2 regions of the Roseibium sp. MB-4 genome follow, and region 2 is predicted to be linked to the other one. Evidence: riboswitches for the same ligand, from Rfam matches in the RefSeq annotation. Region 2 holds a riboswitch; the other holds the start of a gene.
What was found. A riboswitch is a leader RNA that binds a small molecule or an ion and turns the genes downstream of it on or off. The one in region 2 is predicted to bind cobalamin.
Positions count from the first base shown of each region.

Region 1: linked by a shared signal. The riboswitch ahead of ACVDG4_RS14855 (DUF1636 family protein) and the one ahead of cobU (bifunctional adenosylcobinamide kinase/adenosylcobinamide-phosphate guanylyltransferase) in region 2 are both predicted to bind cobalamin.

Region 1 covers NZ_JBRKQB010000002.1:789,022-794,329, reverse strand. The annotation lists gene ACVDG4_RS14865 (ABC transporter substrate-binding protein) at 1-488, opposite strand, end outside; gene ACVDG4_RS14860 (ABC transporter ATP-binding protein) at 492-1,286, opposite strand; gene ACVDG4_RS14855 (DUF1636 family protein) at 1,283-1,678, opposite strand; cobalamin riboswitch at 1,801-2,015, opposite strand; gene ACVDG4_RS14850 (ABC transporter ATP-binding protein) at 2,157-3,218, opposite strand; gene ACVDG4_RS14845 (IclR family transcriptional regulator) at 3,247-4,026, opposite strand; gene ACVDG4_RS14840 (ABC transporter substrate-binding protein) at 4,147-5,308, shown strand, end outside.
Region 2 covers NZ_JBRKQB010000001.1:532,667-537,974, forward strand. The annotation lists gene ACVDG4_RS02645 (transporter substrate-binding domain-containing protein) at 444-1,211, shown strand; tRNA gene ACVDG4_RS02650 (tRNA-Asn) at 1,360-1,435, opposite strand; cobalamin riboswitch at 1,765-1,996, shown strand; gene cobU (bifunctional adenosylcobinamide kinase/adenosylcobinamide-phosphate guanylyltransferase) at 2,031-2,582, shown strand; gene cobW (cobalamin biosynthesis protein CobW) at 2,579-3,688, shown strand; gene cobN (cobaltochelatase subunit CobN) at 3,821-5,308, shown strand, end outside.

The DNA of each region.
Region 1 (5,308 bases), on a different contig from region 2:
TCAAAGATACGCCCCAAATTCAACAGGTCAGCATACATGTCCTCGATGCTGGCTTTGTCCTTGTCCATGATGTGGGTGCAGGATTCGGTGAGCTCATAAACCTTCACGCCCAAAGGTTCGAGCGTTTCTGGCGTGACCTCACCACCGACTTTCATTCCGTAGTTCCAGCCGGCAAAGAAGAAGTCGGCATCCGCGCCGATAATCACTTCCTTGGACGGATATTTGGAAGACAGCTCCGGAAGTTCCTGGACACCTGCCCGCATTTCTTCATCAAGCGTTTTCCAGCCCGAGATCCCGGTATAGCCCACCATTCGGTCCTCAAGACCGAGGACCAGCATCATCTCTGTCAAATTGACGTCGTTGGATATGGCGCGTTGCGGTGGCGCATCGAAGGTCACCACACGGTCGCAGCTCTGGACACTGGTTTCCGCGGCCGCAATCCCAGCAGAAAGAGCAAGTGCCAGGCCGGTCAACAATGTTTTCTTCATGAGTTAAATTCCCTGTTTTTGAATATGAAAAGTCAGATGATCATTGTTGCTGGGGGTGAGGCGCTCGCGCCGGGCGTCAACCTGGAAAGCCTGGGAAACAGCCGTTTCCGTCAAAACATGCGCAGGGGATCCGAAGCCGAGTTGACGGCCCGATTGGAGAAGCACAACATCGTCGCATAACCCAGTAGCAAGGTTCAGATCGTGCAGCGAGGTGACAATCGTCAGGGGCAAACTGCGGATAAGGTCCAGAACTTCCAGCTGATGACGGATGTCGAGGTGGTTTGTTGGTTCATCCAGGATCAACAGCCGAGGTTGTTGCGCCAAGGCGCGGGCCACCATGACACGCTGACGCTCCCCGCCCGAGAGGGTTCCAAGCTGGCGGCCGGCCAGTCCGTGCAAGTCCAGCCGGTCCAAGGCGTTCTCGATGATGTCCCTATCATGGGAGCCTGTCGCCCCGGCAAACCCGCGCCGGTGGGGTGTCCGCCCAAGAGCCACGATCTCACTGACAGTGAGTACAAAGTCACTTGGTTGTTCCTGCAAGACGGCGGCTATCCGCTGTGCAGTCTCGCGGGCGGAAAGGCTCCAGATGTCCTTACCATCCACCAGAACCTGGCCTGTGACCGGTCGATAAAACCGGTAAAGTAGTCTGAGCAGGGTCGTTTTACCGGCACCGTTCGGCCCAACAATTCCAAGCACACGGCCCGCTTCAAGATGGAAGCTGGTCGATCGCAGCAGGATGTCACCATGATGCTTTGGCGACCAAGACAGGTCTTTGGCGGTGAGGTTTGCTGCGGTCACGAAGCGCGCGCTTTCTGCTCTTCGAGCGCTGAACCGGTGGCGGGTATCCGCGCTAGCGTAGACTTCCGCAACTTGCCTGGACGGTCGACAGACGAACACCATCCGTCGCCGAGATAGGCGTATTGTTTTGCAAACGCGACGAGATCGTCGACATCGGTCTCTGGATCAATGTCCCCGAAAAGATAGGAGGCTTTTCCTGTGCCGTGATAGGCGACCGTACACGGCCGATCGCACCCCGCCATACAGGCGACACCTGAAACGTCGAAGGTTTCGGGCATTGTGTCGTCAGCAGCAAGTAGGGCGTTTCGAAGCTGCTCAATCAGCTCAAAACCCGGACGTGTTTCCGTGCCCTTTCGCCGGCAGGATGTGCAAACAGTTATACGATGGTTCATTTGGCCCTCCGCCATGAAAAAGGGCGCGCCAAACAAAACGACGTGGTGGCGGTGGTGACCGCTTTGCCATCATATGCTCCGAGCCGGGCGCCCCGCCCGCATCAAGTTGAAGATCCGGCGCAGCATCTGCACCGGTGATGGCAGGTCTCCTGACTCGCGGGTCGTAACTCTCCCGAACCTTCCCGGACGATGTGTCCAGTGGTGTCTTTCGGGGTCGCTCACCGCTCACAGTTGCGGGGGCAGTCACGGATTTGGTGCCTACTGGCTACGCCGCACCGTGTTCCCTTTTCATCTCGTCGGCCTTGGGCGTCTGAGAACCATCATCGCTAAAAAAGCCGATGGCTGTCGGCCGGTCAACTTAAAAAGATTGACTTGAGGCTTGTGATCACAAGCAAATTTTCAGTTTGACGCCTCGGCGTTAAAGCCACTGACTATTGGCGTCTTCCATCAGAAAATTCGCAGAGCGCAAAACTTGCACTCAACGGAGCCGTTGTTCGGTGTTGGCATCGAAGAAAAAGGCGTTGGCTGGATCGAACGTGATTGCAACGGTGCTGTCCGGTCTCGGGACGTCTTCGCCCTTTGTTTCTATGATGACGCGTTCTCCCGTTTGGCAAACAAGATAGGAGTACGCGACACCGCCCAGTTGTTCGGAAAGATCTACCTTCGCGCCCTCGTCCGTCTCGCTGATCACCAGATGCTGCGGGCGGAGGCCGACCAGAACCTTTTCGCCATTTTTGGGAAGTGCAACGGATGGCTCGACCGTCAAACCACCAAATGCCGGAATCGCAACGCGGCCATCTTGCACGGTCCCCTCAATGAAATTCATAGACGGTGAACCGATGAAACCGGCGACGAACTTGTTGTCCGGATCGGAGTAGAGCGTCATTGGGGAGCCGACCTGCTCGATCCGCCCGGCGCGCAGAACCACGATCTTGTCGGCCAGGGTCATAGCCTCGACTTGATCGTGGGTCACATAGATCATGGTGGCGCCGATGTCCTTGTGCAGCCTGGCAATCTCGACCCGCATATCAACGCGCAGCTCCGCATCAAGGTTCGACAGCGGCTCATCGAACAGGAAGACTTCCGGTCCGCGAACAATGGCGCGTCCGATGGCAACACGCTGGCGTTGGCCGCCCGAAAGGGCTTTTGGTTTGCGCGCCAAATAAGGCTCGAGTTTCAAGATACGCGCTGCTTCGCCGACCTTCTCCTTGATCTCGGCTTTCGGGTGCCCGTTCATTTTGAGGCCGAAACCCATGTTTTCCTCGACCGTCATGTGGGGGTAAAGGGCATAGGTCTGGAACACCATCGCGACACCGCGTTCGGCCGGATCGGATTTGGTCACGTCCCTCTGGCCGATGGAGATTTTTCCGCCGGTGGTTTCCTCAAGGCCGGCAATCATGCGCAAGAGGGTGGATTTTCCGCAGCCGGACGGTCCGACAAATACACAGAACTCACCATGTTCAATCTGAAGATCGACACCGTGAATGACTTGAACCTCACCGTATTTTTTGACGGCTCCGTCTAAGGTGACACCAGACATGAAGTTCTTCTCCCCTCCCTGGGAACAATTATCCTGGAAACTGCCAGTCCGAGACAGCTGCGGCAATTTCGGATGCAGCCTTCAAGAGCGCAGGCTTTGCTGCGTTCAATTCATCAAGGCTTTTGCGCCGGGTTGATGTTGTCACTGAAAGCGCACCAATCGGACGGCCCTTTGGTGACAAGATCGGTGCTGCGATACAGATGATTTCCGGTTCATGCTCTTCCCGGTCGTAAGCAATTCCCTCTTGGCGGATAGTGTCCAAATCAGCGCGCAGAGAGGCTTCGTCGGCCAGCGTTGCCGGGGTGTAGCGATAGAAGGATTGTTTGGCGATCACCTGATCGAGGTCACCTGGCTCGAGAAACGCCATCAGGGCCTTGCCGACCCCCGTGCAGTATCCAGGGCCGACCTTTCCCGCCTGGGAATACATGTCGATCGGATCTTTTGCATTGCGTTTGTCGACATAAAGCACTTGCCCGTTGTCCAATTGCGCCAGGTGCACCGTTTCACCGACGGTCTCTGACAAAACGGAAACGATGGGCCGCGCAATTGGTGCAATGGAACTTTGGCGCCAGGCCTGATGAGCAAGCCGGACAAGGCGGATACCTAACGCATAGGTCTGCTGCTCATCGCCGTAGGAGAGCATGCCTTGGCTCACCAGGGTTTGCAGCAGCCGGTAGAGCGTTGCCTTGGGCAGGGGGCTTTCATTGAGCAATTCGGAGAAGCGGACCGGCCGGCCCTTGGCTGACACCATCTCCAGCACATCAAGTGCTTTGCCGACCGTCCCATCTCCGGTGGCGTGTTTGTTCATGTGAGCTCTCCTCCTGACCCGTTTCTTATCGCCGAGCCTGTTGACAACGTAACCGCTCACCCGCAAGGTATCAATATACAAAACTAAGTTTCAAATAATGGAACCTTAAGGGAGGAAACCATGCGTTCCATGTTGAAGACGTCCGCGGCGGCACTTGCATTTTTTGCAACGGCGACCGGCGGCGCATTTGCTGACGGCCTGACCGGTGATCTCAAAATCTTCTTGGATACGTCCAACCCGGCTCCTCGGGCGACAATGGAAAAGATGATTGCCGATTTCCAGGCAGAAAATCCGGATCTCAACATTGAGACCACAGTGATTGACCGGGAAGCTTACAAGACCCAGATCCGCAACTTTCTGACGGCGAACGCTCCGGATGTTGCGACCTGGTATGCGGCAAACCGGATGCGCCCCTATGTCGAAGCTGGGCTGTTTGAAGATGTGTCCGACCTTTGGGATGGCACCGAAATCGGTGAAAATCTTGCATCCACAAAAGGTGCGCTGACCATCGATGGCAAGCAATGGGGCGTGCCTTACACCTACTATCAATGGGGGGTTTACTACCGCAAAGACGTCTTCGACGAGCTGGGCCTTTCTGAGCCGACCACTTGGGAAGAGGAAAAAGCCAACTGCCAGAAAATCATTGATGCTGGCAAAAAGTGCTACACGATCGGCACCAAGTTCCTTTGGACGGCTGGTGGCTGGTTCGACTACCTGAACATGCGCACCAATGGCTTCGATTTTCACATGGACCTGCTGCAGGGCAAGGAAAAGTGGGATTCTGAAAAGGTTCGTGCGACATTCGCCAATTGGCGCGAGCTCATCGACATGGGCGCCTTCATCGACAATCACCAGACCTACAGCTGGCAGGAAGCTTTGCCGTTCATGGTTCAGGGCGATGCTGCTGCATACCTGATGGGCAACTTCGCCGTTGCACCGCTGCGCGATGCTGGCCTCACTGATGATCAGCTGGATTTCTACCAGTTTGTCGAAATCACGCCGGGTATTGAAAAGGCCGAAGACGCGCCAACCGATACCTTCCACATTCCGGCCAATGCGCAGAATAAAGAGAATGCCCGCGAGTTCCTGAAGTATGTGGTGTCTCCGGACGTCCAAACATGGATCAACGACGGTAAGAACCTTGGGCAGCTTCCGGTGAACGCCAAATCCTCCGTCGATCAGGACAAGTTCCTGGAGCAGGGATTTGAAATGCTGTCGACAAACTCGCCAGGCGGTGTCGCGCAGTTCTTCGATCGGGATGCTCCGGCTGAAATGGCAAAAG
Region 2 (5,308 bases):
CAATCTGGTGAATGGGTGTAATAAACATCACAAAACTGCTTGTTTCTGGCTACTTTCCGTTAATAAGTGTGTCTTAATCGCCTCAGCGCAAGAAAAATCACGCTGACGTGATGTTGTCTTCATTGTAAGTATTGCGGATAAAATCTGCGGTCTGTCGAGTCTGTTGCAGATTGGCAACGAAAAAAGGCCTGTCTTTGAGCAAAAAACCGGCAGGCTTCTTTCTGAGTTAGATGAATATGAGCATTGGTCACTCTTGCCTTTGCGGAAGATTAAGGTGTGTCGTCCTATCCAATTTTTTTGTCTTTCTGGAGTGATTATCAAAAATTACGAGAAAGAATTTAAAGTTGTTTCCAAATATGAATTAACAAATGCGTAATTCATTGGGTTCTCAATTACGTTGTGAGACCAAGTTCCAGATAATTTGCCAAGAAAGGTAAGGGAACATGAAATACGCAAATCTTAAGTCATTCGTAAAACTACTACCAATTCATGCTGTTTTGGTCGGGAGTGTTTCACTTTCATCTGTTGCGTTGGCAGATACTGTAATTGTTGGCGTTGAAGATCTAACCTACTACCCGCATTACACCATGGAAGGCGGGGAGTATGGTGGTTTTGGACGGGCGCTGCTGGATGCATGGGCGTCGGATAACGGACACACGCTGAAATATGAGGCGTATCCGATCAAGCGCTTGATGGAAAACCTGGTCGAAGGAACAGTCGATATCAAATACCCGGACAATGCCTATTGGTCCGCGGATTTGAAGGATGGCAAGCCGGTGGTCTACTCAGACAAGGTGGTCGAATACATCGATGGGGTCTCTGTGACGCCGGGCAATGTCGGTAAAGGAATGGGGTCGGTCAAGAAACTGGGTACCGTGCGCGGCTTTACGCCGTGGTCCTGGATCGATCTGACCTCCTCCGGGGCCGTTGAGTTGTCGGAAGTGAAATCCCTGGATGGTCTGATCAAACAAGCCATAAACAGCCGTATCGATGCTGCTTATGCCAACGTTGCGGTCATTCAGCACCAACTGGGGGAAATGGGGCAGCCGAATGCGCTCTCGTTCGATCCGGACCTCAAGCATACCCGCGACTACTATTATGCCAGCACGACAACAAAGCCGGAGTTGATTGCGGACTTTAATTCTTGGATGTCCGAAAACGCTGACAAGGTCGCGGAATTGAAAGCTCAGTACAAAGTGAACCTGGACTGATCGACGGCAGTCCATAACAGGGCGGGGCTGGCTGTTTCCGTCAGTCCTTGATTTTTGCGTTTTCGAACGCTCAAGACTCAATCGCGGACGTGCCTGATGACCGATTGTCCGTAGATCTGACCGATTGCATGTTTTTTAGGAAAAAGAGTGGCTCCCTGAGTAGGACTCGAACCTACGACCCAGCGATTAACAGTCGCTTGCTCTACCAACTGAGCTATCAGGGATCACCGTGCCGGGGCAGTGCTTGACCGCCCCCGTCGATGGAGATGCGTATAACGCAGCCCTTATCCATTTGCCAAGCCCTGAAATGCGTTTTTTTCATTCCATCGTTATTTTTTCGTCAGGTATGTGGAAAACTATAAATTTTTCAGACGCCTAGTTGTGTCTATCGGTTTTTAACAGGTGCGCTTCACCGGTCGTATTTCCGCATTGCCGCCAAGACGGAACTCAAAACGCTGCGTTTTCCAACCGGCCATGGCAATTTGCGGTCAAACATATGGACAAGAAGACTTGCCGCCTTAAACACTCCGGCTTGTGCGGGCTGGCGGTTCCAGCTAGGAAGGAAACAGACGGTTCTGGTGCTGGAGTGATCCAGCCCGGATGAAACGGGAATTCGGTAAGTCCTCAGAGAGGATTGATCCGGAGCTGCCCCCGCAACTGTGAGCGGCGAGTGCTGGCACATGACCCACTGGAGATCTTTGAGCATCGTTCTCAAGGTGACCGGGAAGGGGTGCTGGTCATAAGGAACCGCGAGCCAGGAGACCGGCCGTCGACAAAGTTTAACCGCAAGGCTGTCGGGCGGACGGCTGGGAGGCACATGTGACGCAGTCTGACCATGGCCGGTCTACCCTCGTTTTCGGCGGGGCCCGGTCCGGAAAAAGCACCTTTGCAGAAAGGCTTGCAGCTCGAAGCAGCCTGGAAAGGGTGTATGTCGCAACAGGTGCCGCTTTCGATGACGAGATGGCGGACCGTATTGCCAGTCACAAGGATCAACGCGGGCCCTCCTGGATTACCATTGAAGAGCAGCTGGATCTCGCAGGTGTGCTGAGCCGCGAAAATGCCGCGCACCGGGTACTCCTCGTTGACTGCCTGACCCTTTGGCTGTCCAACCTGATGTTTTCCGACAAGGACATAGCTGCGGAAACGGCGCGCTTGATTGAAGCCACCAGGGGGCTAGCCGGGCCGTGTGTGTTTGTCTCCAACGAAGTCGGCATGGGGATCGTGCCGGAGAACCGCTTGTCGCGGTCGTTCCGGGACGCGCAAGGCCGTTTGAACCAGGATATCGCATCGGTGTGCCATCAGGTCGTGTTTGTCGCTGCTGGACAGCCGCTTCTTCTCAAACCCTCGCATCAACCGGAGATCGGATTGTGACTTCTTCAACGCTTAAGCCGGGTCAAAAAATCCCGGCAACCATCGTGACCGGTTTTCTTGGCGCGGGAAAAACGACCCTGATCCGCAACCTTTTGCAGAATGCCGGCGGCAAGCGGATTGCGCTCATCGTCAACGAATTTGGCGATATGGGATTTGACGGATCGCTGGTGAACGGCTGTGCGGACCCGAGCTGTTCGGCAGAAGAAGTTGTGGAGCTGACCAACGGCTGTATTTGCTGCACGGTTGCCGATGACTTTCTGCCGACCATGGAAATGCTGCTCGCGCGCGAGAACCTGCCGGAGCATATCGTCATCGAAACATCCGGTCTCGCCTTGCCGCAGCCGCTGGTCCGGGCCTTTTCGTGGCCATCGGTGAAACCAAAAGTCACTGTGGATGGCGTCGTTACGGTCCTGGATGCAGCCGCGCTTGCCGAAGGGCGGATCGCTCTGGATGAGGAGGCGCTGGAAGCCCAGCGCGCTGCGGATGAAGCGCTGGATCATGAGAGCCCGGTTGAGGAACTTTTCCATGATCAGCTTCGCTGCGCGGATCTTGTGGTGCTGAATAAGGCCGATTTGGTCGCGGGCGATATTCTTGCGGGCGTTCAGGAAAAGATCGCAGCTGAGGTCCGCCCGGCAGTGCATATCGTTGCTTCCGAGAAAGGCACTTTGCCGATCGAGGTTCTGCTCGGGCGCGGCTCAGCTGCCGAGGATGACATGGCCTCCCGCCATGAGCATCACCATCACCACCATGATGATGACCACCACCATGATCACGATGATCATCATCACGACCACCATCATGACCATCATCACCACGATGACTTTGAAAGCCATGTGATCGAGGCGCCGATCTTTGCTTCGCTGAAGGAAGCTGAGGCGCAGGTGCTTCAGGCCATGGCATTGAAAGGTGTTCTTCGGATCAAAGGGGCCGTTCAGGTGGATGGCAAGGCCTCGCCGGCCATGGTGCAGGCGGTGGGCCCGAGGGTAGAGACCTGGTTTGCATCAGGTGCGGAGAGCGCCGGCAAGCTGGTGGTGATCGGGCTCAAAGGCTTCGATTTGGGCGCGGTGCGCGGCGCGTTATCGGGTCTTGCGGAAGCTGCTGAGTGATTTCAGGCGACCTCAAATGCCGGAACTGCCGGGCGTTGTCCGGCAGTTCATTGAAAGCCTTTTCTCTTTGAAAAGCAGCGGCGGGTCATATGGTCCTGCCACGGGATGACATAAGAACGAGAAACCATCCAGATGCACATTCTCGCAAGCCAGACGCGTCGGATCGATGACGGGGGGGATGCTGTCGACCTCGGCCAGCAGCCTGCCGATATCCTCTTTTTGTCCGCGGCCGATACCGAGCTTGGAAGTCTGGCATCGGCACAGTCTGGCTTAGGGGCGGATACGCCAAGCCTGCGTCTTGCGAACCTGATGGCATTATCGCATCCGTATTCGGTTGATCTTTATGCGGAGCAGACGGTTCGCGGATCCCGGATTGTGATCTTGCGTGTCCTCGGCGGTGTCGAATACTGGCGCTACGGGTTGGAGCGGTTTGTTGAAGAGGCGCGCGCCAGCGGCATCGATCTTGTCGTCATACCTGGGGACGACAAATGGGATGACGCTCTCACAAGCCATTCGACGCGCGGCACGGATGAGGTGCGTCAGATGTGGCGCTACTTCGTTGAAGGCGGTCCTGAGAACTACGCCAACGCATTGCGGTTTGCCGGTCATCTGATCGAGCTTACTGAAGAGCCTGCGCATGCGGTTCCTCTACCAAGGGCAGGTATTTATCTGCCCGGTCATACCGCGCCGGGTCTGGAAACGTTGAGATCAACCTGGGCAGACCCGAAGGCTCCCGTCGCTGCGATCACCTTTTACCGGGCTCTGGTGCAAGGATCCCAGACCGCGCCTGTTGATGCTTTGGTATCCGCACTTGCAGAGGCCGGTGTCAATGCGCTGCCGGTCTTCGTCTCCAGCCTCAAGGAAGCGGAATCCATCGCTGTTCTGGACGCATTGTTTGAAGAGGCAAAACCGGATGTCGTTTTGAACGGGACTGCTTTTGCGGTTTCAAAAGCCGGGATCGACCACCAGCCGACGCCGCTCGACAAATGCGGCAAACCTGTCCTTCAGGTGGTGTTCTCGTCTTCGTCCAAAGAGGGCTGGGAGGAGAGTGACCAAGGTCTGTCGATCCGCGATCTTGCAATGCACGTGGTGTTGCCGGAAATCGACGGGCGGTTGTTGACCCGGGCCGTGTCTTTCAAGGAGGAAGGTGTATTTGACGCGGTGACGCAATCGACGCCCGTGAAATTCACCCCCGTGCCGAATCGCATGCGGTTCGTGGCTGACCTGGCAGCCAACTGGGCCCGTCTTGGCCGGGTTGCGGCAAAAGACAAGAAGACCGCGTTGATCCTGGCGAACTACCCAAACAAAGATGGCCGTCTTGCCAATGGAGTCGGCCTTGATACGCCAGCCTCTTGCGTGTCCGTGCTCAAAACCATGAAGAAGGCCGGATATGATGTCGGCAACGCCCCGGAAACGTCGGCGGACCTGATGGGCGTTCTGACATCCGGTGTTACGAACGCCCTTACGCAGAGGCAGGAGAAGGCGAGCTATGAGCGGCTGTCACTTACTGCTTACACCGCCGAATTTGCCAAACTGCCGGAGGCGGTCCGCACAGCCGTTGAGGATCGATGGGGCAAGCCGCAAGTCGATCCGCATGTGATTGACGGCACGTTCCGTTTG